DNA from 4 places in the Streptomyces sp. MUSC 14 genome. Region 2 is predicted to be linked to each of the others. Evidence: riboswitches for the same ligand, from Rfam matches in the RefSeq annotation. Region 2 holds a riboswitch; each other region holds the start of a gene.

What was found. A riboswitch is a leader RNA that binds a small molecule or an ion and turns the genes downstream of it on or off. The one in region 2 is predicted to bind cyclic di-AMP.
Region 1: linked by a shared signal. The riboswitch ahead of BIV25_RS00690 (NlpC/P60 family protein) and the one ahead of BIV25_RS16815 (M23 family metallopeptidase) in region 2 are both predicted to bind cyclic di-AMP.
Region 3: linked by a shared signal. The riboswitch ahead of BIV25_RS18465 (transglycosylase SLT domain-containing protein) and the one ahead of BIV25_RS16815 (M23 family metallopeptidase) in region 2 are both predicted to bind cyclic di-AMP.
Region 4: linked by a shared signal. The riboswitch ahead of BIV25_RS25800 (M23 family metallopeptidase) and the one ahead of BIV25_RS16815 (M23 family metallopeptidase) in region 2 are both predicted to bind cyclic di-AMP.

Annotation. Positions count from the first base shown of each region.
Region 1 covers NZ_MLYN01000005.1:142,410-149,906, reverse strand. Annotated here, with positions in the region: gene BIV25_RS00690 (NlpC/P60 family protein) at 1-1,183, opposite strand, end outside; cyclic di-AMP (ydaO/yuaA leader) riboswitch at 1,191-1,363, opposite strand; gene pcrA (DNA helicase PcrA) at 1,575-4,067, shown strand; gene BIV25_RS00680 (M23 family metallopeptidase) at 4,141-5,574, opposite strand; gene BIV25_RS00675 (triacylglycerol lipase) at 5,788-6,639, opposite strand; gene BIV25_RS00670 (cobalamin B12-binding domain-containing protein) at 6,866-7,288, shown strand; gene BIV25_RS00665 (DUF5691 domain-containing protein) at 7,264-7,497, opposite strand, start outside.
Region 2 covers NZ_MLYN01000025.1:130,750-138,246, reverse strand. Annotated here, with positions in the region: gene BIV25_RS16840 (DUF5998 family protein) at 1-434, opposite strand, end outside; gene BIV25_RS16835 (hypothetical protein) at 490-861, opposite strand; gene BIV25_RS16830 (bifunctional GNAT family N-acetyltransferase/acetate--CoA ligase family protein) at 895-3,729, opposite strand; gene BIV25_RS16825 (HPr family phosphocarrier protein) at 3,906-4,187, shown strand; gene BIV25_RS16820 (GntR family transcriptional regulator) at 4,380-5,066, opposite strand; gene BIV25_RS16815 (M23 family metallopeptidase) at 5,284-6,024, opposite strand; cyclic di-AMP (ydaO/yuaA leader) riboswitch at 6,037-6,195, opposite strand; gene BIV25_RS16810 (pitrilysin family protein) at 6,406-7,497, opposite strand, start outside.
Region 3 covers NZ_MLYN01000027.1:116,938-124,434, forward strand. Annotated here, with positions in the region: gene BIV25_RS18445 (ABC transporter permease) at 1-522, opposite strand, end outside; gene BIV25_RS18450 (ABC transporter ATP-binding protein) at 509-1,507, opposite strand; gene BIV25_RS18455 (outer membrane lipoprotein carrier protein LolA) at 1,576-2,784, opposite strand; gene BIV25_RS18460 (polyprenyl synthetase family protein) at 3,112-4,122, opposite strand; cyclic di-AMP (ydaO/yuaA leader) riboswitch at 4,702-4,882, shown strand; gene BIV25_RS18465 (transglycosylase SLT domain-containing protein) at 4,887-5,390, shown strand; gene BIV25_RS18470 (HAD family hydrolase) at 5,465-6,271, opposite strand; gene BIV25_RS18475 (FAD-dependent oxidoreductase) at 6,422-7,497, opposite strand, start outside.
Region 4 covers NZ_MLYN01000039.1:48,951-56,447, reverse strand. Annotated here, with positions in the region: gene trmB (tRNA (guanosine(46)-N7)-methyltransferase TrmB) at 3-830, shown strand; gene BIV25_RS25810 (PrsW family intramembrane metalloprotease) at 900-2,237, shown strand; gene BIV25_RS25805 (aldo/keto reductase) at 2,279-3,223, opposite strand; gene BIV25_RS25800 (M23 family metallopeptidase) at 3,297-4,322, opposite strand; cyclic di-AMP (ydaO/yuaA leader) riboswitch at 4,330-4,497, opposite strand; tRNA gene BIV25_RS25795 (tRNA-Met) at 4,826-4,899, shown strand; gene BIV25_RS25790 (dihydrofolate reductase family protein) at 4,974-6,107, opposite strand; gene BIV25_RS25785 (MarR family winged helix-turn-helix transcriptional regulator) at 6,190-6,726, shown strand; gene ribA (GTP cyclohydrolase II) at 6,877-7,497, shown strand, end outside.

The DNA of each region.
Region 1 (7,497 bases), on a different contig from region 2:
CCACGCTGTGGATGATCGATTCGCCGCCGTAGTACACCGATTCCTCGCGGACGTAGGCGCCCGGCTTGGGGGCGTGGATCATCATGCCGTTGCCGATGTAGAGACCGACGTGGCTGATGTCGTCGTAGAAGAAGATCAGGTCGCCCGGGCGCGCATCCGCCAGGGAAACCGTGGTGCCGGCGTTCACCTGGTCGTACGTGGTGCGCGGGAGCGAGACGCCGGCCGCCTTCCAGGCGGCCTGGGTCAGGCCCGAGCAGTCGTAGGAGCCCGGCCCGGTGGCGCCCCACACGTACGGCTTGCCGATCTGAGCGCGGGCGAAGGCGAGGGCCTTCTCGGCCTTCGTGTCGTAGGAACTGGTCGACCCGGAGGATCCCGAGGACCCCGAAGAGGTGGAGCCCGTCGAGCCCGTGGACGTGGACCCGCCGGAGCCCGACGACGAGCCGGACGAACCGCTCTGCTGCTCGGCCTGCGCCGCGGCCTGCTGCTTCGCCAGCTCGGCCGCCTTGCGCGCCGCCTCCTGCTGCCTGGCCTGCTCGATCTGCGCGAGCCGCGCCTTCTCCTGCGCCGTCAGCTGCGAGAGCAGCTCGCGCGCGGAGGCGAGTTTCTTCTGGACGGTCGCCTTGGCCGTCTGGAGGTCCTGCTGCGAGGTGGTCAGTGTCTGGAGGCTCTCGGCGGCCTCCCGCCGCTTCTTCATCGTGGCGGCCTGATCGCCGATGTAGGCGTCGACCGCGCTCTTCTCGCGCGTGGTCAGCCGGTTCATCAGCTGGGTCTGGTCGAAGTAGTCTTGCGGGCTGTTCGCCAGCAGGAAGGTGGCCGTGCTCGGCGCGGCGGCGCCGGTGCGGTACTGGGCCGCGGCGAACGAACCCAGCTCCTCGCGGGCCTTGTTGAGGGTGTCGGTGCGGCGGGCGACCTCCTGGCGGAGGGCGTCGACGTGGCCGCGCTCCCTGCCGGTGCGCTCCTTGGCCGCGTCGTACTTCTCGGTCGCCGACTCCGCCTGCCGGTAGAGGTCGTCGACCTTCTTCTCCACCTCCTCCAGGCTCGGCCGGGTGTGGCCGGTGCTCGGGGCGGCCTCGGCGGTCTGGGACAGCATGGCTATGGAGGTGAGGGCGGCGGTGGCGAGAGCGGGGGTGCGTATACCCGACGCGGTGGTCCCGCCGGGGCGCGGCTTGCGGTGCGACGCCAAGGGAGGCGACTCCTTCCAATGGTCCGCCTACCGGGTTAGCTGTCGGGTTCGGGCGGTGGTTCGGAAGGGTTGCCCTACGGCGTCGTCCCGGACGGGAGTCGGCCGATTCACCCCAGGTTCGGTGGGTCCCCGGCTCCGGGCGCCCCGTACGGGACGGGCCGGACTCGGCGGGAGCCGCGCACGCGGCCCGACGGCAACCTAGCCAACTCGTGTGGCTAGTGTGAAGGTTGGTGCGTGATATGTCCGATACATTTTCGTGATCCGAGACGGGAATCACGTCCGTGTCATCGGGCGATTCCGCTGTGTAGGGGATGTTCGCCCCTCCGCGCGCGGGGTCTTCTTCCCGGGACGGCGACCGGTTGTCGGTGGGGCGCCCTAGACTCGGAGAGCGATGAGCAGCCTCTTTGACGACAGCTTCCTGGCGGACCTCCAGCCCCCGCGCGGGCGTGACGAGGAGCCTCCGCCGCCGCCCGAGGACGACCACGCTCCGGAGCCGCTTCCGGACGATCTGTTCGGCGGGAAGTTCGACGTGCCGCCGGACCGGGACTCCTACTACCGCGACGGCGCCCCCCGCCCCGCCCTCGACGCGGCGGCGCTGCTGGAGGGGCTGAACGACAACCAGCGCGCCGCGGTCGTGCACGCCGGCTCCCCGCTGCTCATCGTCGCCGGCGCCGGCTCCGGCAAGACCCGTGTGCTCACCCACCGCATCGCCCACCTGCTCGCCGAGCGGAGCGTGCACCCGGGCCAGATCCTCGCGATCACCTTCACCAACAAGGCCGCGGGCGAGATGAAGGAGCGCGTCGAGCAGCTCGTCGGCCCGCGCGCGCACGCGATGTGGGTGATGACCTTCCACAGCGCGTGCGTGCGCATCCTGCGCCGCGAGTCGAAGAGGCTCGGTTTCACGTCGTCGTTCTCGATCTACGACGCCGCCGACAGCAAGCGCCTGATGGCCCTGGTCTGCCGCGACCTGGACCTCGACCCCAAGCGCTTCCCGCCCAAGTCCTTCAGCGCCAAGATCAGCAATCTGAAGAACGAGCTGATCGACGAGGAGGACTTCGCCGCCCAGGCGGCCGACGGGTTCGAGAAGACCCTCGCCCAGGCCTACGCGCTCTACCAGTCCCGCCTCCGCGAGGCCAACGCGCTCGACTTCGACGACCTGATCATGACGACGGTCAACCTGTTGCGCGCCTTCCCGGACGTCGCCGAGCACTACCGCCGCCGCTTCCGGCACGTCCTGGTCGACGAGTACCAGGACACCAACCACGCCCAGTACGCACTGGTCCGCGAGCTGGTCGGCACCGTCGAGCGCGCCGACGAGAACGTCGCCACCCCGCCGGGCGAGCACGACCTCCCGCCCGCCGAGCTGTGCGTCGTCGGTGACGCCGACCAGTCGATCTACGCCTTCCGGGGCGCGACGATCCGCAACATCCTCCAGTTCGAGGAGGACTACCCGAACGCGACGACGATCCTGCTGGAGCAGAACTACCGCTCCACGCAGACGATCCTGAGCGCCGCCAACGCGGTCATCGAGCGCAACGAGTCCCGCCGCCCGAAGAACCTGTGGACCAACGCGGGCGCCGGCGCCCAGATCACCGGCTACGTCGCCGACACCGAGCACGACGAGGCCCAGTTCGTCGCCGATGAGATAGACCGCCTGGTCGACGCGGGCGACGCCAAGGCGGGCGACATGGCCGTCTTCTACCGCACCAACGCGCAGTCCCGTGTCTTCGAAGAGGTCTTCATCCGCGTCGGCCTGCCCTACAAGGTCGTCGGCGGCGTCCGCTTCTACGAGCGCAAGGAGGTCCGGGACGTCCTGGCCTACCTGCGCGTTCTCGCCAACCCCGAGGACTCGGTGCCGCTGCGCCGCATCCTCAACGTCCCCAAGCGGGGCATCGGCGAGCGCGCCGAGGCGATGATCGACGCCCTCTCGCAGCGCGAGAAGATCAGCTTCCCGCAGGCGCTCAAGCGCGTGGACGAGGCCTACGGCATGGCCGCGCGCTCCACCAACGCGGTCAAGCGGTTCAACACGCTGATGGAGGACCTGCGCACCATCGTGGAGTCCGGCGCCGGACCGGCCACGGTCCTGGAGGCCATACTCGAACGCACCGGATATCTGGCCGAGTTGCAGTCCTCCACCGACCCGCAGGACGAGACCCGCATCGAGAACCTCCAGGAACTCGCCGCCGTGGCCCTGGAGTTCGAGCAGGAGCGCGCGGAGGGGGAGCAGGGCACGCTGGCCGACTTCCTGGAGAAGGTGGCCCTCGTCGCCGATTCCGACCAGATCCCCGACGAGGACGAGGAAGGCGCCGGCGTCATCACGCTGATGACCCTGCACACCGCCAAGGGCCTGGAGTTCCCGGTCGTCTTCCTGACCGGTATGGAGGACGGCGTCTTCCCGCATATGCGCGCCCTCGGCCAGACCAAGGAACTGGAGGAGGAGCGGCGCCTGGCGTACGTCGGCATCACGCGCGCGCGTGAGCGGCTGTACCTCACCCGGTCGTCCATGCGCAGCGCCTGGGGCCAGCCGTCGTACAACCCGCCCTCCCGCTTCCTGGAGGAGATCCCGACCGCACACCTGGAGTGGAAGCGGACGGGCGCGACGGCGCCGGTCTCCTCCGGCCCGGCCTCCGGGATCGCCGCCTCGCTGTCCTCGTCCCGCTCGCGCTCGTCGGCCGCGGGCGCGTCCGGGTTCGCCACGCGGCGTACGACGGACAAGCCGGCGGTGTCGTTGGCGATCGGCGACCGGGTCACCCACGACCAGTTCGGGCTCGGCACAGTCGTCGCGGTGGCGGGTGCCGACGACAAGGCCCAGGCGACGATCGACTTCGGCGACGGCAAGCCGAAGCGCCTGCTGCTGCGGTACGCGCCGGTCGAGAAGCTGTAGGAGCGGCGGACGGTGTGGGCCCCGCCGGTCCGGCGGGGCCCACACCGTCAAGGCTCACGTCGGGATACGCGGCTCAGGTCGGGTCCAGGTCGTGGCTGCGCAGCCACGGCAGCGGGTCCACGGCCGCTCCGCCCGCCGGGTGCACCTCGAAGTGCAGGTGCGGGCCGGTGGAGTTGCCGGAGTTGCCGGAGTAGGCGATCGGCTGGCCGGCCTTGACGGACGTACCCGAGGGGACGCGGTAGCTGGACAGGTGGCAGTACCAGGTCTCCGTGCCGTCCTTCGCCGTCAGTATCAGCATGTTGCCGTAGGCGCTGTTCCACTTGGTGGTGACCGTGCCGTCGGTGGCGGCCATCACCGTGGTGCCGTAGGAGACGGGGAAGTCGATGCCCGTGTGCACCGACATCCAGTTCACGCCCGCCTGGCCGAAGTAGGCGCTGAGCCCCTTCTGCAGGACCGGCAGGACGAACTTGGGGCGCAGCCGCTCCTTGAGCGCGGCCTCCGCGAGGGCCTTCTTGCGGTCCTGGTCCTGCTGGTTCTTGAGATCGATCCGCTCCTGCGTCCGGCTGGCCCGGTCGGCGAAGTCGTGGGCGTCGGCGGAGAGCGTCTTGAGCTGGGCGTCCAGCTTGCTGTTGGCGATCGCCGGCTTGACCGCGTGCGCGTCCGAGGCGGTGGCGGTGGTGTCCTTGACGTCGTCGCTGAACGCGCCGACCGAGGCGACGGCGATCCCGGCGACGCCCATCACACAGGCCGAGGGCACGGCGACGGTCAGCAGCGCGGAGCGCTTGGCGGGCGTACGGCGCCGGGACCGCGCGGCGTTGCGCGCGCCCGCGCGGGTCGTCGGCGTTCTCTCTTCCTGGTCCTCCAACAGGCCGTTCACGGCGGCCGGTTCATCCGTTCCGGTGCCCACCGGACCGTCGGCGCCGTACCCCGTCTGAGGGAAGGCCGCGGTCGGGTCGCCGACCTGCTCGAACGTGGCGGTGGCCTGCTGGTCGAACGGCTCTCCGGCCTGCCCGGGGGAGTTCCACTGGGTGGCGTCGTACGCGCCGGTCTCGAAGCTCTGGGTGTCCCACTCCCACTGCTGGGTCATGCCGCCGGGCTGCTCGGGCTGCAGCCAGCCGCTCGTGTCCCACTCTCCGCCGGTGTCATGGCCCGTGGCCTGTGGTGGGACGGTCCAGGCGGTGGCGTCGTGCACGCCGGAGTCGTAGGCGGCGTGGTGCTGGGCCGCGTACGCGTCGTAGTACGGCGTCGTGCCCGTCTGCCACTGCGTCGTGTCGTAGGCGCCGGTGGTCTGTGCGCCGGGCAGGCTGCCGAAGAGCGGGTCGCCGTGGAAGGTGCCGGTGGTGTCGTGGGCGTGCGCAAAACCGGTGGTGTCGTAGCCGCCGTACGTGGTGAAGTCGCCGTAGGGGGCTTCGTGCGTCCCGTACGGCGTGTGGCCGTAGTGCGCGGAGGAGGCGTCGGAAGCCGGGGCCGGGGTGGTCATGATCCCCGGCGGGTGACGGTCGTTCACCAACTTCTCTTTCGCCTCGACAACAGGGGCTGCCAGAGCAGTGCGGCGACTGTACCCGCCGGTACCTGGGCGCGACAATCTTCAGCCGGTTTCGCGTTGGCCGGAAACGGGCAATCGGCGGTCTTTCGGGGGACGCCGGACACGAGTTTGGCCGAGAGTTCGATGTGCGTTCGACGTGGGGTGACTGTCGGTCACCTCAAGGCCATCCGTGGGTCACGCCACCGTCAGACCGCCGGCGAGCGCGTCCCCGGGGTGCGCCGTGTCGAGGGCCTCGCGTATTCCGGCCGCGACCGCGGGGTGCACGGGCAGGGCGAGATGCCCGATGCCGGTCACCTGGACGTTCTGCACATCGAGGTCGGGGTGGTCGAGGCAGGCCGACTCTACCGGATCCATGATGGTGTCCAGATCGCTCCAGAAGCTGACGAACCGCGTACGGCAGCCGGGCGCGGGCCGGGTCAGCTCCTCGATCACCCCGGAACCGGGCCGCATCTGGCGCACGATCGGATGGGCGTCGGCGAGCGGCGCCACCCGGGTCCCCGCGTGCGGGGTGCCCAGGGTGACGAGGGTGCGCACCCGCAGATCGCCGCCGAGGCGCTGGACGTAGTACCGCGCGATCAGCCCGCCGAGGCTGTGGCCCACGATGTCGACGCGGGCGCTGCCGGTGCGCTCGCAGATCTCCTCGACATGCCGCCCGAGCAACTCGGCCGCGGTGCGGATGTCACAGGTCAGGGGTGAGTAGTTGAGCGACTCGACGCGCTGCCGGCCGTGCTGGGCGAGGCTGCGGCGCAGCAGGACGAACACCGAGCGGTTGTCGATGAAGCCGTGCAGCAGAACGACCGGCGGGCCGGAGCGGACGGGAAGCCGGGCGGTGCCGTCCTGCGCGGGCAGGGCCGGGGAGCGGCGCTCCTGGATCAACCCGGTCGGATACAGCAGGAGGTGGCCGGCCAGGATCGCGGCCTCGAGGGCGGTCGCCTTGAGCAGCGCCATGGACAGTCCGGCGAGTCTTCCCGGCCACAGGCGCCGGTAGATCGCAAGAGAGAGTGGCAGTAATCCGGTGACCTTCATGGGCCGACCTCCTGTCGGCACGCCGGAGGACGGCTCCGTCCCCCCGTGTGCCCTCATGTCCCACCGTGTGATTTCCCCCTCGCTGCGCACCGTAAAACTGCCGGTTGCGGGATGCTGGAGATAACGTTCGTTCACTTCGCGACGGGTGGCGGAACGCGCCAAAAGTGCGGTACTTGTCGTTGTGGCCGGAAGCGATCGCTTCCGGGATCGTCTGATGGAGGCAGTGATGGGTGTGGCAGCCGGTCCGATCCGCGTGGTGGTCGCCAAGCCGGGGCTCGACGGCCACGACCGTGGTGCCAAGGTCATCGCGCGTGCCCTGCGCGACGCCGGTATGGAGGTCATCTACACCGGCCTTCACCAGACGCCGGAGCAGATCGTCGACACCGCCATCCAGGAGGACGCCGACGCGATCGGCCTGTCCATCCTCTCCGGCGCCCACAACACGCTGTTCGCCGCGGTGATCGACCTGCTCAAGGAGCGCGAGGCCGAGGACATCCTGGTCTTCGGCGGCGGCATCATCCCGGAGGAGGACATCGCGCCGCTGAAGGAGAAGGGCGTCGCGGAGATCTTCACCCCCGGGGCGACCACGGCGTCGATCGTGGAGTGGGTGCGCGAGAACGCGCATCAGCCGACCGCGTCCGGCGGCTGAACCGACGGCCCGTCCGGGCGGGGTACGCGGGGGACGCCGGGCGGTGCCAGCTCGTCCGCCATCGCCGCTCGCAGCCGCAGCGTCGTGACCAGCCGCTGGAAGGCCTCCGCCCAGTAGCCTCCGGCTCCCGGCGCCGCGTCCTCCCGCTCGTCGGGTATCGCCAGCAGTCCTTCCAGCCGCGCGGCCTCCGCCGGGTCCAGGCAGCGCTC
Region 2 (7,497 bases):
CAGGCGGCGGGCTCCAGGTCGATGCGGCTGACGGCGCCCCAGCCGATGGTGAGCACGACCTCGCGGGGCAGGGTGCCCGGGGTGTACTGCTCGGGGTTCGCGACGACCCGGCTGACCACGACCGAGGAGATCCGGCCGATCTTCACGGACTCGGTCGAGGTGGTGGCGTACGGGGTCGGGGAGGTGCTGTCGGCGGCCTGCTCGTCGGTGTGGCTGACGATGAAGCGGTTGCCGGTGAGGACCAGGACGGTCACATGGCGGCGCACCTCGTTCTGGTCGAACGTGGTCTCCTGGTGGACCAGGTACGACCGGATCGGCTCGCCGCCCACAGCGGCCTCCACCGCCTCGGCCACGAGGGCCGGGTAGTAGCCGCTGCGCTCGATCGCCGCGCGCAGCCCCTGGGTCGTCGTACTGGTCTTGGCCATGGCGTCCATCTTAATCCGTGGGCAGGGCCGCTCCGGGCCAGTCACCGGGACCGAGGCGGGCCGTTCACGCGCGCGTGGCCCGCCCGTCGTCGTCCCGACGGAAGAACCCCGGCACGATGTCCAGCCGCTCGGCGGCGATCAGGCAGGAGACCGGTCCGGGTCCGCCGGCGTCCGCCTCGAACGCGACCACGACGGGCGGCTCCCCGCCGAGCGCCCGCCGCAGCCGCGCGGTCTCCTCCGCGATGGGCTCCCGGAAGACGGGGTCCTGGAAGGCCGCGGGGCACGAGACGAAGCACGGGTCGGTGAGAACCACCTCCAGTCCGTGGTGGTACGTCAGGTCGTACCCGGCGGCCAGCCGCAGCCGGCCGCCGTCCCAGACGATCGCTTCCCAGTCCCACCAGCTGCCCTCGGGCAGCTGCCGCCCCGCGATCTCCATCGTCCCCCTCCGCTCGTCCCGTTCCGCCGGCCGTCAGTACGCCGGCATCGTGCGTGGTCCGAGGTCGTCGCGGGCGGGCGGGGGTGCGAGGCGGACGGTGGCGCCGAGGACTCCGACGCCGTGCGGGGCGACGACGACCGGTTCCAGGGTGACGGCGACCACCTCCGGGTGATCGTCGACCAGCCGGGACACCCGCAGCAGCAGCTCCTCCAGGGCAGGGGTGTCGACGGGGGTGGAGCCTCGCCAGCCGAACAGCAGCGGGGCCGTGCGGATCGCGCGCACGAGCGAGGTCGCCTCGCGGTCGGTGACCGGGATCAGCCGGTGCGCCATGTCCCCGAGCAGCTGGGAGGCGGCCCCGGCGAGCCCGAAGGACAGCACGGCGCCGGCGGCGGGATCGATCACCGCGCGGACGACCGTGTCGACTCCTCGGGGCGCCATGCCCTGCACCACCGGCCGCAGCTCCTCCGGTGCCCCGAACAGCTCGGTCAACTCGGCGTACGACCGCCGCAGTTGCTCCTCGTCCGCGAGATCGAGGCGTACGCCGCCCAGGTCCGCGCGGTGCCGCAGATGGGGAGCGGTGGCCTTGAGGGCCACGGGGTAGCCGAGGGTGCGGGCGGCCTCGGCGGCGGCGTCGGCGGTCGGGGCGGGCAGGGCCTGGCGGACGGGGATGCCGTACTTGCCGAGCAGCTCGCAGGTCTCGGCGGCGGAGATCGTGAGCCCCTCCCCGCGCGCGAGCAGCCCCCCGATCAGCCGCGCGGCTCCCTTCTCGTCGATGTCGTCGTACTCGGGCACCTTCCCGGGCTCCGCCGCCTCCCGCCGCCACTGCCCGTACTTGACGGCCTCGGCGAGGGCCCGCACCGCGCGTTCGGCGGCGGGGTAGGCGGGGATGGCCCGGGCGGACGCGGCCTCTTCGGCGGGCAGCCGTTCGGCCGGGCGGAAGGGCGGGGCGGCGCCCTCGGTGGCGGGCGTCCCGGACGTCTTCCCGACGGCCTGCGGTGCCGTGCTCGCCGCGGCCGACAGCGCCTCGGCCAGTCCCCCCAGCTCCACGTGCACCACCAGCACCGGCTTGCCCGGCACCGCCGCCGCGGCCGACCGCAGCGCCTGCGCCAGCTCGGCGTCCCCCGGCGAGCCCTCTCCGATCGCGGGGATCGCGGTGACGACGACGGCGTCACACGTCTCGTCCGCCAGCGCGGCCGCCAACGCCCGGTGGAAGTCCGCCGCCGTCGCCCCGGTCGTCAGGTCCAGCGGCCGTGACGGCCGCAGCCCTTCGGCGAGGCAGCGGTCGTACGCCAGCACACCCAGCGACTCGGAGTTGCCGAGGATCGTCACGCGCGGTCCGGCCGGCAGGGGCTGCCGGGCGAGCAGCAGGCCCGTGTCGACCAGTTCGGTGATCGTGTCGACGCGCAGCACCCCGGCCTGCCGCAGCAGCGCGGAGACGGTGGCGTGCGGCAGCCGGGTCGCCCGCACCGCGTGCCCCTGCGGGGCGGAGCCGACGCCCTGTACGACGACCAGCGGCTTCGCCGCCGCCGTGCGCCGCGCGAGCCGCGTGAACTTGCGCGGGTTGCCGATGGATTCCAGGTACATGAGGGCGACGTCGGTCTCGGGGTCGTCGTACCAGTACTGGAGGACGTCGTTGCCGGAGACGTCAGCGCGGTTGCCGGCGGAGACGAACGTGGAGACGCCCGTGACCCCGGTGACGCCTCCCCCGCGCCGGTGCAGCCGGGACAGCAGGGCGATGCCGATGGCGCCGGACTGGGCGAACATGCCGATGCGGCCGGGGCGGGGCATCTCGGGGGCGAGCGAGGCGTTCAGCCGTACGTCGGGCGCGGTGTTGATGATCCCGAAGGCGTTGGGGCCGATGAGCCGCATGCCGTACGCGCGCGCGTGGCGCACGAGCGCCCGTTGTCGCTCCCGTCCTTCGGGCCCGCTCTCGGCGTATCCGGCGGACAGGACCACGAGGCCCTGCACGCCGTGCTCGCCGCACTCCGCGACCACCGCGGGCACGTGATCGGCCGGTACCGCGACCACCGCGAGGTCGACCGGGCCGTCGATGTCCCGCACCGAGCGGTGCGCGGGCACCCCGTCGATCTCCTTGCAGTCCTCGGGGAAGGCCTGGTTCACGGCGTGCAGCAGGCCGCCGTAGCCGCCGTCACGGATGTTGTCGAGGACGCTGCGGCCGACGCCGCCGGGGGCGCGGCCGACACCGATGACGGCCACCGAGCCGGGGGCGAGGAGCCGCCGTACCGAGCGGGCCTCGGCGCGCTGTTCCCGCGCGCGCTGGACGGCGAGCGAGCGGTCGGTCGGTTCGAGGTCGAACTCCAGACGGACGACGCCGTCCTCGAAGCTGCGCTTCTGGGTGTACCCGGCGTCCGTGAACACCTTGATCATCTTGGTGTTGGCGGGCAGCACCTCGGCGGCGAAGCGGCGGATGCCCCGCTCGCGCGCGACGGCCGCGATGTGCTCCAGCAGCGCGGAGGCGACGCCGCGGCCCTGCTGGGCGTCCTGCACCAGGAAGGCGACCTCGGCCTCGTCGGAGGGCGCGGAGGCGGGCAGGCCGTCGGCACCGATGCGGTCGTAGCGTACGGTGGCGATGAACTCGCCGCCGATGGTGGCCGCGAGTCCCACCCGGTCCACAAAGTCGTGGTGCGTGAAGCGGTGGACGTCCTTGGCGGACAGTCGTGGGTACGGCGCGAAGAAGCGGTAGTACTTCGACTCGTCCGAGACCTGCTCGTAGAAGCTGACCAGGCGGTCGGCGTCATCAATGGTGATGGGCCGGATGCGCGCGGTGCCCCCGTCGCGCAGCACCACGTCCGCCTCCCAGTGGGCGGGGTACTCGTACCGGTCCTGCCGGTCCGCCGAGCTCTGCATGGGCCCCAGAGTACGGCTCGCGTCCGACAACGGCGCGAGGCAGTCTGTGGGGGACGAAAGTCGGATCGAGGCCGCGGTCCGATGTCGCACCGGAGGGGACGAGGGTCCGCTCCGGGCACGCTTCGCGATATGGGAAACTGGTCTAGACAACCCTGAACACCGAAGGGCAGCAACACATGGCTGAGCGCCGCGTCAACGTCGGCTGGGCCGAGGGTCTCCACGCCCGCCCCGCCTCCATCTTCGTCCGAGCCGCCACGGCCGCAGGCGTCCCGGTGACGATCGCCAAGGCTGACGGCAACCCCGTCAACGCGGCCTCCATGCTGGCCGTCCTGGGTCTGGGCGCCCAGGGTGGCGAGGAGATCGTCCTCGCCTCCGACGCCGAGGGCGCGGACATCGCCCTGGACCGTCTGGCCAAGCTGGTCGCCGAGGGCCTGGAGGAGCTGCCCGAGACCGTCTGAACCGGCTCGCCCGGAACACGGAACACCGAAGCCGCGTCGCCCTTTCCGGGCGGCGCGGCTTCGCCGTTCGGCACCGCTTTTCGCGAATGCCCGACCATGAAATGCCCGGGCAGGTACGCGCGAACACACCGGAATTCAGGCGGCCGGAATACACCTCCGCCGAATTACTCTTCTTTGTATACGGCGCTCGTGTTAATGACGCAGGCCGCCCATGTTTACGGCGTGTTGCGAAGTCCTCACACGCTCGCCGCCTGCGGAAAAGCGAAGCCGGTGCGCGGCCGTCGCGCGCTCGCCGTGCAGGGCGGTGAGCGTCCGCGCGCGCTCTCCGTCGCCGCGCGCCACCGCGTCCACGATCGCGCCGTGCTCCGCCCAGGACTCGACCGGGCTCGGCAGCGCCTCCACCGCGTACATCCAGGCGATCTTGTGGCGCAGCTGGGTCAGCACCGAGGTCAGCGACGGGCTCGCGCAGGCCTGGGCGAGTGTCTCGTGGAACCAGCCGCCCAGCTGCCGAAGATCCTCGCTGCTGCCCCGCCTGGCCCGCTCCTGGCCCAGCCTGACCAGGCCGCGCAGCACCTTCAGATGCGCCTCCGTGTGCCGCTGCGCGGCCCGGGCGGCACCGAGCGGCTCCAGGAGCATCCGCATCTCCAGCAGGTCGGCCGCCTCCCGCTCGGTCGGCTCGGCCACGCACGCGCCCGCGTGCCGGCGCGTCACCACGAAACCCTCCGCCTCCAGCGTGCGCAGGGCCTCACGGACAGGGACGCGCGAGACGCCGTAGCGACGGGCCAGGACTTCCTCGGTGAGGCGGCTGCCGCGCTCGTGGACACCGGCGACGATGTCGTCCCGGATCGCTGTGCATACCGAGTGCGCCGGAATACGCATGACCGACCTCCGCCTTAATCCCCGTGACACGTCGACGATGGACGCGTGTTCCGTGACTCTATTGCAATGAGCCAGAATTTCCGACGGCGGGCCGGAATCCATGGATATTTTTTGGACAGTGGCTCCCCTAAGCGCACTGCGGACACAGCGGATAACGACGAAAGCCCCGGCTCGGTGAGCCGGGGCTTCGGATGCCGTGTCGCGTGCGCCGTGCGCGTCAGACGTTCACGCCGTGCTTGCGGAGATAGGCGACCGGGTCGACGTCCGAGCCGTAGTCGGGGGTCGTACGGGCCTCGAAGTGCAGATGCGGGCCGGTGACGTTGCCGGTCGCGCCGGACAGACCGATCTGCTCGCCCGGGGTGACCTGCTGCCCCACCGTGACGCCGATGGACGACAGGTGGCCGTACTGGGTGTACATGCTGTCGGCCATCCGGATCACGATCTCGTTGCCGTACGCGCCGCCCCAGCCGGTGGAGACGACGGTGCCGGAGCCGACCGCGTGGACGGGCGTGCCGCCGGCCGCGTGGAAGTCGATGCCGGTGTGGGAACCGGAGGACCACAGGGAGCTGCTGGCCTGGTAGCCCGTGGAGACGTACGAGTCCGTGATCGGGGCGACGAAACGGTTCAGCCGCTCGCGCTCGGCCTCGCGTGCGGCGCGGGCCTTGGCCTCCCGGACCTCCTGGGCCCGCCGGGCCGCGGCCTCCTCGGCCGCCTTCTGCGCGGCGGCCTGCCGCTGGGCGGCCGCCTGCGCGTCGATCTGCTCGGCGATGTCGTCGCCCACGCTGATCACCGGGGTGAGGCCGGTCCGCTCGACGGAGTTCTGGGCGGCGGACGCGGGGGACGCCGCGAGCGTGCCGATGACACCGGTGGTGAGGGCCGCGATACCGGCCGCCTGAGCGGTGGTGCGCGTGACCCGGCCGGGCTTGCGGTGCTTCCCGGTGGCGCACATGAACGCCATGGAGTGGCTGGTCCTTTCCTTCCCTCTCGCCTACCGGGTTAGCTGACGGGTTCGGAGCAGGAAGGTCTCCTACGGCCGCCACGCGCACGCGTGGGCGTCCGATTCACCCCAAGGGACTGGGTCCCCGGCTCCCCTGGCTCGCGCCGTACGGGGACTCGGCGATGGCTGTCCGGTGCCGCGGGTGCGGCGCACTGCCTGACGAACAGCCCGGACGACGCTAGGCGGGCCGGACGCCGGTCCCCAAACCGAACCGGGCTTTTGTAGCGCATCCCACAGGGCAGACAGGCAACCTCCGCCCCAAATCGGGCATCTGGGGAAGAGTGCGGAACGACAAGGGGCCCTGACGACCCGTAGGCGGTCAGGGCCCCACGCACGCGTGCCCTACTCGGCCGCGACCACGCTGACTTCGCCGATGCCGAGCGCCTCCACCGGCGCCTTGATCTGCGCGGCGTCACCGACGAGCACGGTCACCAGGCCGTCCACCGGGAAGGCGTTCACGACGGCCGCCGTGGCCTCCACCGTGCCCGTGGCGGCCAGCTGCCGGTACAGCGTCGCCTGGAAGTCGTCGGGCAGATGCTGCTCGACCTGGTCGGCCAGCGTGCTCGCGACGGCCGCCGCCGTCTCGTACTTGAGCGGCGCCACCCCGACGAGGTTCTGCACGGCCACGTCCCGCTCGGCGTCGGTCAGGCCCTCCGCCGCGAGGGTGCGCAGCACCTTCCACAGGTCGTCCAGCGCGGGACCGGTGTTCGGCGTGTCCACCGAGCCGCTGATGGCGAGCAGGGAGGCGCCCGTAGCCCCACCGGGAGAAGGGGGCGCGGACCTCAGGACCTGGCCGAAGGCGCGCACACCGTAGGTGTAGCCCTTCTCCTCGCGCAGGACGCGGTCCAGGCGGGAGGTGAGGGTGCCGCCCAGGCAGTACGTGCCGAGCACCTGCGCGGGCCACACACGGTCGTGCCGGTCGGGGCCGACGCGGCCGATGAGCAGCTGCGTCTGGACCGCACCGGGCCGGTCCACGATGACCACGCGGCCGGTGTCGTCGGCGCTCACGGCCGGCACGGGCCGGGGCTGCCCCGGGGTGCCGCTCCAGGCGCCCAGGGTCTCACCGAGCAGGGCGTCCAGGTCGATGCCGGTGAGGTCGCCGACCACGACCGCGGTGGCCGTGGCGGGGCGCACATGGCGGTCGTAGAAGGCGCGTACGGCGGCCGCGTCGATCTTCTCGACCGTCTCCTCGGTGCCCTGGCGCGGGCGCGACATGCGCGAGGTCGCCGGGAACAGCTCCTTGGACAGCTCCTTGGCGGCCCGGCGGGTGGGGTTGGCCAGCTCGTGCGGGATCTCGTCCAGGCGGTTGCGGACCAGCCGCTCGACCTCGCTCTCGGCGAACGCGGGCGCACGCAGGGCGTCGGCGAGCAGGCCAAGGCCCTTGGCGAGGCGGGAGGCGGGCACCTCCAGGCTGATGCGGACGCCCGAGTGGTC
Region 3 (7,497 bases), on a different contig from region 2:
CAGCGCCGAGACGGCGACGACCAGGGTGGCCAGCAGACAGAAGGCCATCACCGTCGCGTACTTGGTGAGCAGCAGCCGGGTGCGGCCGGCCGGGGCCACCAGCAGATAGCGCAGGGTGCCCGCGCCCGCCTCGCCCGCTATCGCGTCGCCCGCGACGACGCCGACGGCCATCGGCAGGAAGAACGGCAGGGTCGCGGCGAGCGCCGTGAACACCAGGAACAGGCCGTTGTTGGTGATCTGCGAGATGAACGCCGGGCCCTGGCCGCCATGGTCCGCCGACCCGCCGCCGCGCGTCTCGATCTTCACCGCGATCCCGACCAGCACCGGCACCGCGGCCAGCACTGCGAGCAAGGCGAGCGTGCGCCAGCGCCGGACGGTCGTGACCAGCTCGCTGCGCAGCAGCCCGAACGTCCACAGCGGGCTCGGTCGCCGCACGGCGGAGGCGAGGGCCGCCCCGGACACGGGAACCGCCCTGGTCCCGGGATCCTTCTCGGACGGGGGATCCGTCTCAGCCCGCGACATCGAAACCCTCCCCTGTCAGCGCCACGAACGCGTCCTCCAGCGAGGCCCGTTCGAGCGCGAGGCCGCGCACCCGCACGCCCGCCGTGACCAGCGCGGCGTTCACCTCGGCGAGGTCCCGCGCGGGCGGTTCGCCGGTGACCCGGTCGCCGTCGGCGGTGACGTCCCCGACGCCCTGTTCCTTCAGCACCCGGGCGGCCTCGGCCGGATCCGGGGTGATGACCACCAGCCGGCCGCGCGCCCCGGCCGCCAGGTCGGCCACCGCGCCCTGGGTGACGAGCCGGCCCTGCGTCATGACCGCCGCGTGCGTGCACACCTGCTCGATCTCGTCGAGCAGGTGAGAGGAGAGGAAGACCGTCGTGCCGTCGGCGGCCAGCTCTCTGATCAGGGCGCGGATCTCCCGCATGCCCTGCGGGTCGAGACCGTTGGTGGGCTCGTCCAGGACGAGCAGCCGGCGCGGCCGGAGCAGGGCGGCCGCGAGCCCCAGGCGCTGCTTCATGCCCAGCGAGTACGCTCGCGCCTTCTTTCCGGCGGCCGCCGCGAGGCCCACCCGGTCCAGGGCGGCGGCGACGCGGGCGCGCCGGGTGCGGGGGTCGGCGGTCGGGTCGGCGGCGTCGTAGCGCAGCAGGTTGTCCCGGCCGCAGAGGAAGCCGTACAGCGCGGGGCCCTCGATGAGCGCGCCGACCTCGGGCAGCACGGAGCGGGCCGCCCGGGGCATCGGGCGGCCCAGCACACGGGCCGTGCCGGCGGTCGGCTCGATCAGGCCCATCAGCATGCGGATGGTCGTAGTCTTGCCCGAGCCGTTCGGACCGAGGAAGCCGAAGACGCTGCCCGCCGGGACGGTCAGATCCAGACCGTCCACGGCGAGCTGTCCGCCGCGGTAGCGCTTGGTGAGGCCGCGCGTGGCGATGACGCTCGCCTCGGCCTGCCCCGGGACATGCTGCTCGGCGTCCCCCGCCTCCCGCTCCGTGGCGGACGGTCCGTCCATCGGCTCCCCCTCGATTCGTGCTCCGTAGAGGTCAACGCGCGATCACGGTCCGTAGTGCCCGGACGGGGTCACTTTCCTTCGTTCGCCGCCTTCACCAGGGCGTCCTTCGTCACCGCGCCGGCGTAGACCTTGCCGTCGTCGGTCATCAGGACGTTGACCAGGCGGGTGGAGAAGACCGTGCCCTTGCCGAACGTGCCGGAGACCTTGTCGCCGAGCGAGCCGAGGAAACCGCTGACGTCGCCGGCCTTGGAACCGCCGCTCGGCAGGCCGCCCTTGGCGCCCGTGTCGAACGTGGCGACGGACGTCCAGCCCTTGCCGATGACAGTGCCCTTGTCGTGGCCCTGGGCGAAGCCCTCGCCGGGCTTGAACCCGTCGTGCTCCCGGGCCGTGGCGCCCTTCTTCTGCTCCGTCACCTTCGCGCCCTTGGGCGGGGTGAAGGTGAACGTGGAAGCGGCCGGCCTGGCGAAGGAGACCTCGGTGAAGCCCGCGTCGACGACGGCGGCGCCGCCGCTCTTCGGGGTCAGCGTGAACTTCAGCGGCATGCCGGTCTTCGAGTCGACCGCGATGCTGATCGCGCCGACCGTGGTGCCCGGCTGGCGGGGCTTGATCAGCAGCTTGTAGGCGGCGCGGCCGGCGACCTGCTCGGTGCCGTCGACGGTGACGGACGTGGTGCCGTCCACCGCCTTCAGCGCCTGGTCGGCGAAGTCCTTCGGCGTGGCCGGCGGCTGCTCGGCACCGCGGTCCTTGCCGGTCGCGGCGGAGGTGCTGTGGGAGACCGAGTTGGTCTTGCTGTCGTAGCCCCACACGTTCGCACCGTCGTGGATGAGGCTGTACTCGGAGCCGCTCTCCAGCAGCGAGATCTTCTGCTTGTCCGGGCCGTCGGCGGCGACGCGCAGCGTGTGCGTGCCGGAGACCAGCTCGGTGAGCTTGGCCTGCGGGTCGGCGGAGGAACCGTCGCCGGATCCCTTGCCGGCGCCGGAGGCCAGGCTGCTCTCCAGGCCGCCGAGGTTCGGCAGGCCGAGGTCGGTGCTGATCTTCACCGTGCCGGACAGCTGCTGCACGTCCGACTTGGCGATCTTGTCGATGAGCTGCTTCGCGGTGATCTTGGGCAGGTCGGGGTCGCCCGAGGCGGCGAGCGCCGGGACCAGCCCGATCGTGGCCGCCGCCACGCCCACCACCGCGACCGGAACCGCGTAACGCGCGGCCTTGCGGCGTCCGGCGTGCGGGTTCTCGTCCCGCGCGGCGTCCACCGCGTCGTCGGATTCGTACGGTGCCATGTGTGCCTTACCTCCGTCGTCGGCGGCGGCTGTCCTCACGCTGGTCCACCCTGAGCCGCCATTCTCACCCGAATCGGTGAGGAGTGGTGATGTCCGTGTTCCCCATCTCACCAAATCGGCCATGAGGAAGCGTCAGACCACGGAGCCAACTCCGTGTACGACTGCGGTATGACACCCAGGGGTGACGGCTGCCGCGACCCCTAGGGGGCGTGCCCGGCTGTACGCCAGGTCGTGGACACGTCAGCCGCTGTGCCGCGGGGACGGTCCGGCACGCTGCCGTGGGACCGGAACACCGTCCTGGACCGGCCCGCCGTCGTGTCCAGGGACTCAGCCCGCGCGGTGCACCACGGCGTCGCACAGCTCCAGCAGAGCCGCCTTGGCGTCGCAGTCCTGCAGCGGCGACAGCGCGGCCCGGGCCTCCTCGGCGTAGCGCACGGTGTCGCGGCGGGCCTGCTCCAGCGCGGGGTGCGCGCGCAGGGCGGTCAGGGCCTCGGCGTGCCGGGCGTCGTCGGTGAGGTCGGAGTCCAGCAGCTCGCACAGCGCGAGGTCCTCGGGCAGCCCCAGCCGGGCCGCGCGCTCGCGCAGCCGGAGCACGGGCAGCGTCGGGATGCCCTCACGCAGGTCGGTGCCCGGGGTCTTGCCGGACTCGTGCGAGTCGGAGGCGATGTCCAGGACGTCGTCGGCGAGCTGGAAGGCGACACCGAGCCGCTCGCCGTACTGGGTGAGGACGTCGACGACCGTCTCGTCGGCGCCCGACATCATCGCGCCGAACCGGCACGAGACTGCCACCAGCGAGCCGGTCTTGCCACCGAGTACGTCCAGGTAGTGCTCGACCGGGTCACGGCCGTCCGAGGGGCCCGCCGTCTCCAGGATCTGGCCCGTGACCAGCCGCTCGAACGCGAGGGCCTGCACCCGGACCGCCTCGGGCCCGAGGTCGGCGAGGATCTGGGAGGCGCGGGCGAAGAGGAAGTCACCGGTGAGGACCGCGACGGAGTTGCCCCAGCGGGTGTTGGCGCTGTCCACACCGCGCCGCACGGCCGCCTCGTCCATGACGTCGTCGTGGTACAGCGTGGCGAGGTGGGTCAGCTCCACGACGACGGCCGACGGCACGATGCCCGGCGCGTGGCGGTCGCCGAACTGCGCCGCGAGCATCACGAGCAGCGGCCGGAACCGCTTCCCGCCGGCCCGTACGAGGTGCTGCGCGGCCTCCGTGATGAACGGGACCTCGCTCTTGGTGGCCTCGAGCAAGCCTTCCTCGACAGCCGCCAATCCGGCCTGGACATCGGCTTCGAGAGCCTGGTCCCGCACGCTCAGCCCGAACGGCCCGACGACGGTCACGAGGGGTCTCCTGTCTGCTGGTGTCTGCTGGCGATTACACGGTTTGTCGATAGGTCGCTGCCATCACTCAAGTCAGCGTATCCGGTCCTGTTTCGATCACCGATAGCGCCCACCGGTCCAGCACAGGCGGTATTGGATCATGACCGGCTTGTTTTCGATCAGACGATAAGAGCGGACATTTATTGACTTATAGGATGCTACGCACTTTGTCGCACACCGAGGAGCGAGCGGAGTAACACCTCCACCCCGGCCCGCCCCCTCACCTCCCCTTCACGTCCCCCTCTACGACCTGCGCCACTCGGAGCGCGAGTCTGTTAAATCCCTTATGCACACTCTATGGCGATTTGCTCCTTCGTGACTTGAGTCACGGGGGCCGACGTCCACCCATCGATGGCCGGTCCATCCGTTCCCCTTGCCTCGCGGGGGAGTTGAGGATTGGCAACCGCAAAGGATCAAGTGCCTCATAGGGCGCACTTCAAGGTCAAACGGGACGTTGTGTGATTCCAGCACTTGTTCCCGACATGTGCTCTCGCATACGTTCCGGCTCGCCGGGCGGACGCCGAATCCTGCCGCCGCCCGCACCACCATCCGCGAACTCATTCGTACGGCAGGAGCGGGGGACCCAGGTAAGTCGCCGGACCGGTCGGCACACGCCGCACCGGAACGGCTAGGGGTGAAGCCGCGCCTTCCCGCGAAGGCACGGCCGGGCACCTCCCCGCCCGAACCCGACAGCTCACCTCGCAGGCGACGGAGAGGAACTCCCCATGTCCGCTGCCGCTCAGCATCGTCGTACCCGCACCAGCCGTCTCCTGCGCACCCTCGCCGTCGCCGGCACCGGTGCCGCCGTCCTCGCGATGCCGCTCATCGGTGCCACCAGCGCCTCCGCCGCCACCAGCACGCCCTCGCCGACCGCCACGACCACGTCCCTCGTGAACGCCTCCGGGTACACGAACACCCTCGACGGCTGGATCCGCGAGTCCCTCTCGATCATGGCCCAGAAGGGCATCCCGGGCTCCTACAACGGCATCTACCGCAACGTCATGCGGGAGTCCTCCGGCAACCCGACGGCCATCAACAACTGGGACTCCAACGCCGCCGCCGGCATCCCGTCCAAGGGCCTGCTCCAGGTCATCGACCCGACCTTCCGGGCCTACCACGTGACCGGCACCGCGCTCGACCCGTACGACCCGGTCGCGAACATCACCGCGGCCTGCAACTACGCCGCCGCGCGCTACGGCTCGATCGACAACGTCCACAGCGCGTACTGAGACACCGCGGCCCTGACGCGGCCCGGTGGGGGACCGTCCGAGACCCGGCTGACCTGCGCGCACCGATGCACCGGTCAGCCGGTCGGAAACAGTCTTTCGAGGACGACGGCGACGCCGTCGTCCTCGTTCGACATGGTGATCTCATCGGCCAACGCCTTCAGTTCGGGATGCGCGCCGGCCATGGCGACCCCGTGCCCGGCCCAGTCGAACATCGGGATGTCGTTGGGCATGTCCCCGAACGCCAGCGCCTGTCGGGCGCCGACGCCGAGCCGCTCGGCGGCGAGTGCCAGCCCGGTCGCCTTGGTCACCCCGGACGGCTGGAGCTCCACGGTCCCCGGCCCCGACATGGTGACCGTCGCGAGCGAGCCCACCACCGCGCGCGCGACAGCCGCCAACTCGTCGTCGGACAGGGCGGCATGGCGCAGCAGCACCTTGCTGATGGGCCTGCGCCACAGCTCGTCGCGCCGGCCGACCCGTACCGAGGGAAGGGTCGGGTGCGGCATCCGGTAGCCGGGCTCGATCAGCGTGAGCCCGTCGACGCCGTCCTGGTCGACGGCCGCGTAGACCTGCCCCACCTCGGCCTCGATCTTGCCGAGCGCCTCCTCGGCCAGCTCCCGGTGCAGCCGGACCGACCACAGCAGGCGCCCGCTTCCGGCGTCGTAGACCTGCGCGCCCTGCCCGCACACCGCGAGCCCCGTGCAGCCGAGACGCGCGAGCAGCGGCCGTACCCGAGGGGCCGGGCGGCCCGTCACCACCAGATGCCGGGCACCGGCCCGCGCCGCCCGTGCGAGCGCGGCGAGCGACCGGTCGGAGACCGTGTCGTCGCCCCGCAGCAGCGTTCCGTCCAGGTCAGTGGCGATCAGTGCGTATGCGGCTGCCATGATCAGAGAATACGGACGCGGGGCCGGTCCGACTCACCTTGCCGTACTGCGTACTTACGTGCTCATCACCCCCAAGTGGAGCCCGCAAACCGCCTGATGACGCTGCCGCAGACCCGGAATACGCCGCCGCCCCCGGATACGGCCGCTTCGTCAGCCGTGGGCCGCCGCCAGGTGCCCTGCCAGGCGCGGCGAGGCGAACTCCGTGCCGCACACGAAGCGCATCACCGGGCCGTACGACGACGCCGCCGGCAGGCCGGTGAAGTACAGGCCGGGGACGGAGGAGACGAAGCCGGGGCCGAGCCTCGGCGCGCCGCGGCTCACGGCGAGCCGGGTGCGCAGGCCGTGGCCGAGGAAGTCCATCGCCGCGATGTCGACGCGGTAGCCGGTGGCCGCGATGAGGTGGTCGGCGGTGAGCCGTTCCGTACCGTCGGCAGGGTTCCCCGCGCGCGGGGAGGTGCCAGGGCGGGAGAACGTGCGGACCGTGAGGACAGGACTGCCGTCCGATGCCTCCGCGCGGACGATCCGCTCGACTTCCTGCACCTGTACGGCGCTGTCGAACCGCTCGCGCAGCCACCAGGCGCCGAGCGGTCCGAGGACCCGGCGGGCCAGGTAGTGACGGGTCGGCTCGGGCAGGTGGCGGTAGGGGTGCGGGTAGTAGCTCAGCGCCCACAGCGACCAGGCGCGGCCGAAGGGGGATGCGGGACGCAGCCTCGGCTGCTCCCAGGGCGGCGCGCCGAAGGCGACCCGGCCGCGTCCGCGCGCGACCACGCGCACGCGTGCGCCGGCTTCGGCGGCGAGCGCGGCCGTCTCCAGCGCGGACTGGCCGGCCCCGACGACGATCAGCTCCCGGCCGGTGAACCGGCCGAGGTCGTGGTGCTGGGAGCTGTGCGAGAGCGGGCCGGACGCGGAAGGCCCGTCGGACGCCGCGCCCGCGAGTTCCGGCGGAAGGTGGGCGAGGCCGGACAGGCCGGTGGCGACGACGACCGCACGCGCGGGGAACAACTCTCCCGAGTCCAGCTTGATTTCGAAGCCACCGCGCGGGTCCCGGTCGACGGACACGACCCGTACCCGCTCCAGGCCGGGCAGCAGCTTCTGCTGGAACCACTCGCCGTAGGCGACGAAGGTCTCCACGGGGATGATGTCCTCGTCGGTCACCAGACGGCGGATCCCGGCCGCGGCGCAGTAGTCGGCGAGCGTGTGGCCGGGCTGCGGGCAGTCCAGATTCG
Region 4 (7,497 bases), on a different contig from region 2:
CTGTGTCTGACTCGCTGAACACTCCCGACGTCCCCGCCCCGGCCGACCCGCACGCACCCGGTGCGTCCGTCCGGCACACCCGGGCCAAGGGCGAGCCGCGGTTTCCGGACGGGCCCAAGGCCGATCCCGCCGGGTCGCACTTCGAGCGGCGGATCCGGAGCTTTCAGCCGCGGCGCAGCCGGGTGACGGCCGGGCAGGCCGACGCGCTCCAGCGGCTGTGGCCCGTGTGGGGGCTCGACATCGACGGACAGCAGGTCATCGACCTCGGCGAGCTGTTCGGGAACGACCGGCCCGTCGTGCTGGAGATCGGGTTCGGCATGGGCGAAGCCACCGCACAGATGGCCGCCGGCGACCCGGACACCAACATCCTCGCCGTCGACGTGCACACGCCGGGCCAGGGCAATCTGCTGAACCTCGCCGACCAGGGCGGCATGACCAACGTCCGGGTGGCCAACGGCGACGCGATCATCCTGCTCCGCGAGATGCTCACGCCCGACGCGCTCGACGGGCTGCGCGTCTACTTCCCGGACCCCTGGCCGAAGAAGCGGCACCACAAACGGCGGCTCGTCCAGCCCGAGTTCCTCACCCTGGCCGCGACGAGGCTGCGCCCCGGCGCGCTCGTGCACTGCGCGACCGACTGGGAGCCGTACGCCGAGCAGATGCTCGACGTGCTCACCGCACACCCCGACTTCGAGAACACGCAGGCGGACGGCGGCTTCGCACCGCGTCCCGCGTTCCGGCCGCTGACCCGTTTCGAGGGGCAGGGACTGGACAAGGGTCATGTGGTGAACGACCTGTTGTTCCGGCGCGTACCGCACAGGAGCGCGTGACCGGGCCGGACCTTCCCGGTCCGGTAATCCGCTCCAGCCCCTCGTCCCGTCACCGTTAGGGTCGATGCCGTGGCCATCAGTCCGACCAGTCCTCCGTATCCCGCGTACCCGCCCGCCCCCGGCGGTCCCGTGCTCCGCCATCCGCACTGGTGGCAGCGCGCTTCGGTGCGGTACGGGGCCCTGATCACGCTGCTGGCGCTGTCCGGGCTGGTGATCCTCGCGCTCGTGCGCCGGCAGACCGGTACCGAGGGGTTCCTCGTCGGGCTCGGGCTGGCGATGCTGCCCGTGCCGTGGCTGACCGCCGCCTTCCGCTGGCTGGACCGGGTGGCGCCCGGCCCCCGGCGGAACCTCGTCTTCGCGTTCGCCTGGGGCGCCTGCGCGGCGGCGCTCATAGCCATCGTCGCCAACAGCTTCGCGACCAGGTGGATAGCGACCGCCACCGCCGATCCGGCCGGCGCCAACACCCTCGGCGCCACGGTGATAGCGCCGATCGTCGAGGAGTCCGCCAAGGCCGCGGCCGTGCTGCTGGTCTTCCTCTTCCGCCGGCGCGACTTCACCGGGATCGTGGACGGGATGGTGATAGCCGGGATCACCGCCACCGGCTTCGCGTTCACCGAGAACATCCTCTACCTCGGCACGGCCTTCGGGGCCGACCAGCTCTCCGGCGACAGCGGCATCGCCTCCGTCACCGCCGCCACCTTCTTCGTGCGCATCGTGATGTCGCCGTTCGCGCACCCCCTGTTCACCACCATGACCGGCCTCGGCTTCGGCCTCTCCGCGTTCTCCGCGCCACGGCAGCGCGCGCGGCGGGTGCTGCTGCCGGTCTGCGGGCTGCTGCTCGCAATGAGCATGCACGCCTGCTGGAACGGCTCCTCGACCTTCGGCGAGTTCGGGTTCTTCGCCGTCTACGGCTGCTTCATGGTGCCCGTGTTCGGGCTGCTGACCTGGCTGGCGATCTGGACACGGCAGCGGGAGCTGCGGACCGTGCGCACGGAGCTGCCCGCGTATGTGCTGGCCGGGTGGCTGGGGCCGGCCGAGCCGGACGCGCTGGGGTCGATGCGGGCGCGGCGCGCGGCGCGCGACTACGCCCGGCACCACGGCGGGAAGCCGGCGGCACGGGAGGTGGCGCAGTACGAGGCGTACGCCACGACGCTCGCGCTGCTGCGCCGCCGCGGGCGCAGCGGGCGGGCCGGGGCCGACTTCGTCGTACGGGAACGGGAGCTGCTGGACGCGCTCTGGCGGCGCAGGGACGCCGCACGGCCGGCCCTGGAGTACGCCGCCCGGGCCACCGCTCCGGCTCCGGTGCGCTGGGCTCCTCCGCATCCGCAGTACGGATACGGATACGGATACCCGGCGGCGTACCCCGCGTACCCCGCGTACCCCGCCCACAACCCGTACCAGTCGTAGGCCCGCGGGCTCGCGCGGGGCTCGGCGCCGCCGGGAGGGGATCAGGCCGACGCCGCCGTCAGCTTCGTCAGGTCCTCGTCCGTCAGCTTCAGGTCCGCCACTCCCAGCAGTGCGGGAAGCTGGTCGACCGTGCGGGCCGAGGCGATCGGGGCCGTGACCGTCGGCTGGGCCGCGAGCCAGGCCAGGGCGACCGTGGCGAGCGGGGCCTCGTGGGCGGCGGCGACCTCGTCCAGCGCGGCGAGGATCTTCTGGCCGCGCGCGGAGTCCGCGTACTCCTGGGCCCGGCCGGCACGGGCGCTGTCGACCGTGGTGCCGGGGCGGTACTTGCCGGTCAGGAAGCCCGAGGCGAGGGCGTAGTACGGCACCGCGGAGAGGTTCTCCTCGGCGGCCACCTCCTGCAGCTCGCCCTCGTAGGTGTCGCGGGAGACGAGGTTGTAGTGCGGCTGGAGGGCGACGTAGCGGGCCAGGCCCTCGCGCGCGGAGAAGTCGAGGGACTCCTGCAGGCGTGCGGCGCTGATGTTGGAGGCGGCGATGTGCCGGACCTTGCCCGCCTTCACCAGCTCGTCGAGGGCCCCGATGATCTCCTCGACCGGGACCTCGGGCTTGTCAAAGTGGGTGTAGTAGAGGTCGATGTAGTCGGTGTCCAGGCGGCGCAGGGAGGCGTCGGCGGCGGCCTTGATGTTGGCGGCGGACAGGCCCTGGTACTGAGGGTGCTGGCTGACCTTGGTGGCGATGACGACGTCGGAGCGGTTGCCGCGGGCCCTGGCCCACTTGCCGATGATCGTCTCGGACTCACCGCCCTGGTTGCCCGGGATCCAGGCGGAGTAGGCGTCGGCGGTGTCGATGAAGTTGCCGCCGGCCGCCGTGTAGGCGTCGAGGACGGCGAAGGAGGTCGCCTCGTCGGCGGTCCAGCCGAAGACGTTGCCGCCGAGGGAGAGGGGGAAGACCCGGAGATCCGAACTGCCGAGTGTGCGCAAGGAAGTCATGCTTCACGTCAACGCCGGTGGCGGATGATCTCATTCCGCCACCGGCGCCACGATCACTCGGAAGGCGGGACGGTCAGGGGTTGAGGCCCTTGTCCCGCAGCCACGGCGCCGGGTCGACGGCGGTGGCCTGGCCGTTCGGGTGCACCTCCAGGTGCAGGTGCGGGCCGGTGACGTTGCCGGTGGCGCCGACGCGGCCGATGACGTCGCCGGTCGAGACCTTCTGGCCGACCGAGACCCCGATCGAGGACTGGTGGCAGAACCACAGCTCGGTGCCGTCGTCCAGGGTCAGGACGGTGCGGTAGCCGTAGGCGCCGGCCCAGCCGGCCTGGGTGATGGTGCCGCCGTGGACGGCCTTGATGAGCGTGCCGGTGGGGGCGGCGAAGTCGAGACCGGTGTGGTAGCCGGAGGACCACATCGCGCCGGGCTGACCGAAGGTGCCGGTGATCGTGTACGACACGACGGGCAGCGTGTACTGCTTGGCGAGCTCGGCCAGGCGCTTGGCCTCGGCGGCCTTCGCGGCGTCGGCCTCCGCCGTGGCCTTGGCGGCCGTGGCCTTGGCGGCGGCGTCCTGCTCGGCCTGGGCGGCCGCGCCGGCGGTCTGTCGCTCGGCGGCGGCGAGCCTGGCGGCGGTGGCCCGGCTGTCGGCCTTGCTCTGCTGCTGCTCGGCCTGGGCCATGATCCGGTTGCGCAGGGCCTCGCCGGCGTCGCCGCTCTTGCCGCTCTCGGTGTGCATGCCGACGTCGGAGAGCCCGGTGGCGGTGGTGGACTTCGGCGCCTCGGTGGAGCCGCCCTCGAAGAGGTGGCTCACGGAGTCCGGCAGGGAGATGGAGACCGGCGGCTTGCCGGTGTGGGCGCTGGCCATGCCGCCCGCGCCGACGGCCGCGATGACACCGACGCCGAGGACGGTGGAGCTGCGGGCGAAGCCGCCGCGCTGCTTGGCGACCCGGTGCCGGCCACGGACCCGGTCGACGGAGTCCTCGGTGGGGTTCCACTCCTCCCACGTGCCCTCTTCGGCGGGGTGGGAGCCGTAGGCGAAGGTCTCGGGCTCGTCGGACGCCGGTATGAACGGGGCTTCGGGGGCAAGCCGGTTGGACGCCACGCGGGCGTACTCCTTTCCTTCCGTCGCCTACCGGGTTAGCTGACGGGTTCGGAGCAGGAAGGTCTCCTACGCGCGTATACCGGGCGTGACTCAGTGAGTTCACGTCGGTGTCCGCGTGATTCACCCCAAGGTGGTGGTTCCCCGGTTCCCTTGCGGGATTCGGCGCGTGCGCACGGAGCCGTCTCTTGTGACGGCTGGGACGACCGCGCTGCGTTATCGAACGTTAATAGACCTGCAAGTCACTTTCCAAGCCGTTCGGCTTGATCGTTAACGTTTTCCGGCCGGACGTACCGGCCAGAACCACAGCAAACCGGTCGAGTTGGCCGACGCTCAGGAGTCTCGGCGTTTTTGATGGTGTCTCAGATGTTATGCGGACGGCGGTCGCGCGGTCACCGTCAGTGAAGAATCCATGGAAACGGGCCCGGAATCACGGGGCTGCCGGCTTCCGTGATCAAGCGGTGTGCGAGCTGCCCCTCGCATGGGGTACTCTTGAGACACAACGACGCGGGGTGGAGCAGCTCGGTAGCTCGCTGGGCTCATAACCCAGAGGTCGCAGGTTCAAATCCTGTCCCCGCTACTGAAGACTCAGGGCCCGGAATCCACTGGATTCCGGGCCCTGAGTGTTGTGCGCCCCCGAAGGGGCGCGGCGGCTCACCGCACCAGATGCCCGTTCGGCGCCTTGGCCTGCGCCTCGTACTCCGGCATTACGACCACCTCGGCCCCGGCCTGCGCCAGAATCCCGCTGCCGTCGGCCGCCGCGACGAACGTGTCCGGCTCGCGCCATGCCGTCACCACCCTGCGCACTCCCGCCCGCAGGATCAGCTCGGCGCACGGCGCGGGCCGGGACGCGCGGCGGGCGCACGGCTCCAGGCTGCTGTAGACCGTGGCGGCGGCCAGCCGCGGGTCGGCCGGGTCGATCTTGGCCAGCGCCGCCTCCTCCGCGTGGACCACCGGGTCGTCCCCCTCGCGCGAGTGACCGCGCGCCAGCTCCGTGCCGTCGGCCGCGACGACCACCGCGCCGACGCTGAACGCCGTCTTCGAGGGCGGGCACAGCGCGGCGAGCTCGCAGGCGATGCGCAGCCAGTGACGGTCGGCGGCGGCGGGGACGGCTCCGGTGCCGGGGGCGGTGGGCTCGTAGCGCATGAGGACGACGTCCTCGATCCGGCGGGTCTCGGTGAGGCGGAGGCGGCCGGACTGGTACGCCCCCGGGCCGAACAGCCGCGGGGCGGCCGGGTCGCCGACGAGCAGCGGGGCGAGGACCAGCTGGAGTTCGTCGGCGAGACCCTGCCGCAGGAGCTGGGTGTGGACCGTGCCGCCGCCCTCGACCATCAGGCGCCGCACACCGTGCACGACGTACAGGTGCTCCAGGAGCGCCCGCCAGTCGAGGTCGGGCCCGAGCGGGACGACCTCGGCACCGTCGCCGAGGAGGCGTGCGGCGCGCTCGGCACCGGCGTCGGTCGTGTAGACGACCTTCGCCCCGCCGGTGTGCCAGAACCTCGCGGCCGGATCGAGGTCGCCGGAGACGGTGACAGTCACCTTGAGGGGGTATGCGGGCCTGCCCGCCGCGATCCGGGCCGCGCGGCGCTCGGCCGAGTTGACCAGCAGCCGCGGGTTGTCCGCACGGATCGTGCCGGCGCCGACGAGGATGGCGTCGGACGCGGCCCGCACCTCGTCGACCCGGTCGAAGTCGGCCGGGCCGGACAGCAGCAGTCGCTCGGGGCCGGTGTCGTCCAGGTAGCCGTCGAGAGAGACGGCGGCGGACAGCAGCACATACGGGTACGACATCGGGCGCACTCTCCCTGCGGGTCTGCGAGGTCTGCGGAGCGGGACTCTTGGTTCAAGTTTGAAACAAACCTACACTGGCGGCATGACGACCCGCTGGCTCAGCCCCGAGGAGCAGCGCGCCTGGCGCGCGTACATGGCCGCGACCCACCTCCTGGAGGACGCGATGGACCGGCAGCTCCAGCAGGACGCCGGCATGCCCCACCTTTTCTACTCGGTGCTGGCCAACCTGTCCGAGGCGCCCGAGCGACGGCTGCGCATGACCGATCTCGCCGAGACGGTGAAGATCACGCGCAGCAGGCTGACGTACGCGGTGACCCGGCTGGAGCGGGACGGGCTGGTGCGCCGGGAGGACTGCCGCTGGGACAAGCGCAGCAGCATCGCCGTACTGACGGACGAGGGGATGGCCGTGCTGGAGCGTGCGGCGCCCGGGCACGTCGAGACCGTGCGTGGCACCCTCTTCGACCGGCTGACGCCCGCGCAGGTGGGGCAGCTGGAGGAGATCTTCACGAGCGTCGCGCGGGGACTGCAGGACGAGGACGCCGAGGCCGGCACGGGGGATGTGCCCTGGCGGCGCCGGTCGTCGTGTCCGTCGTCCCAGCCGCCGCCCGCCTCCTCGTGAGTCGCTGCGATGCGCCGAAAAGCGCCGGGAAGCGCTGTGAACCGCTGTGAATCGCTCCCGGATTCAATTGCTTTAACTTTTAAGCATGAGGTAGGGTCCCTGACGTACAGCTGCTTCAAATCTGAAGCAGCAGCCTCCGGAGGGACCCGCATGCCCGACACCCCCGCCGCCACGCCGCGCGCCCGCGTCCGGGTACCGCTGCGCTTCCACGACGGCTACAGCGTCGACGCCGAACTCGTCACCTTCCACGGCCTGGCCGACGGCCAGGAGCACGTCGCCGTCGTCCTCGGCGACCCGGCCCCGGGCTCCGTCCCGCTGGTGCGGCTGCACTCCGAGTGCCTCACCGGCGACGTCTTCGGCTCCGCCCGCTGCGACTGCGGCCCCCAGCTGCGCGAGGCGGTCGAGCGCATCGCCGACCGGGGCGGAGTACTGCTCTACCTGCGCCAGGAAGGCCGCGGCATCGGCCTCTACAACAAGCTCGACGCCTACGCCCTCCAGGACCAGGGCCTCGACACGTACGAGGCGAACGCCGCGCTCGGCCTGCCGGAGGACGCCCGCGACTACACCGCCGCCGCGCAGATGCTCGCCGCCCTCGGCATCGGCGAGCTGGACCTGCTGTCCAACAACCCCGACAAGGCCGAGCAGTTGAGGGCACTGGGCGCCGTCGTCCGGGACCGGGTGCCGACCGGCGTCTTCACCACCGCCCACAACGTCCGCTACCTGCGCGCGAAGGTGCTCCAGACCCAGCACACGCTGCCGCTGGCCGAGCTG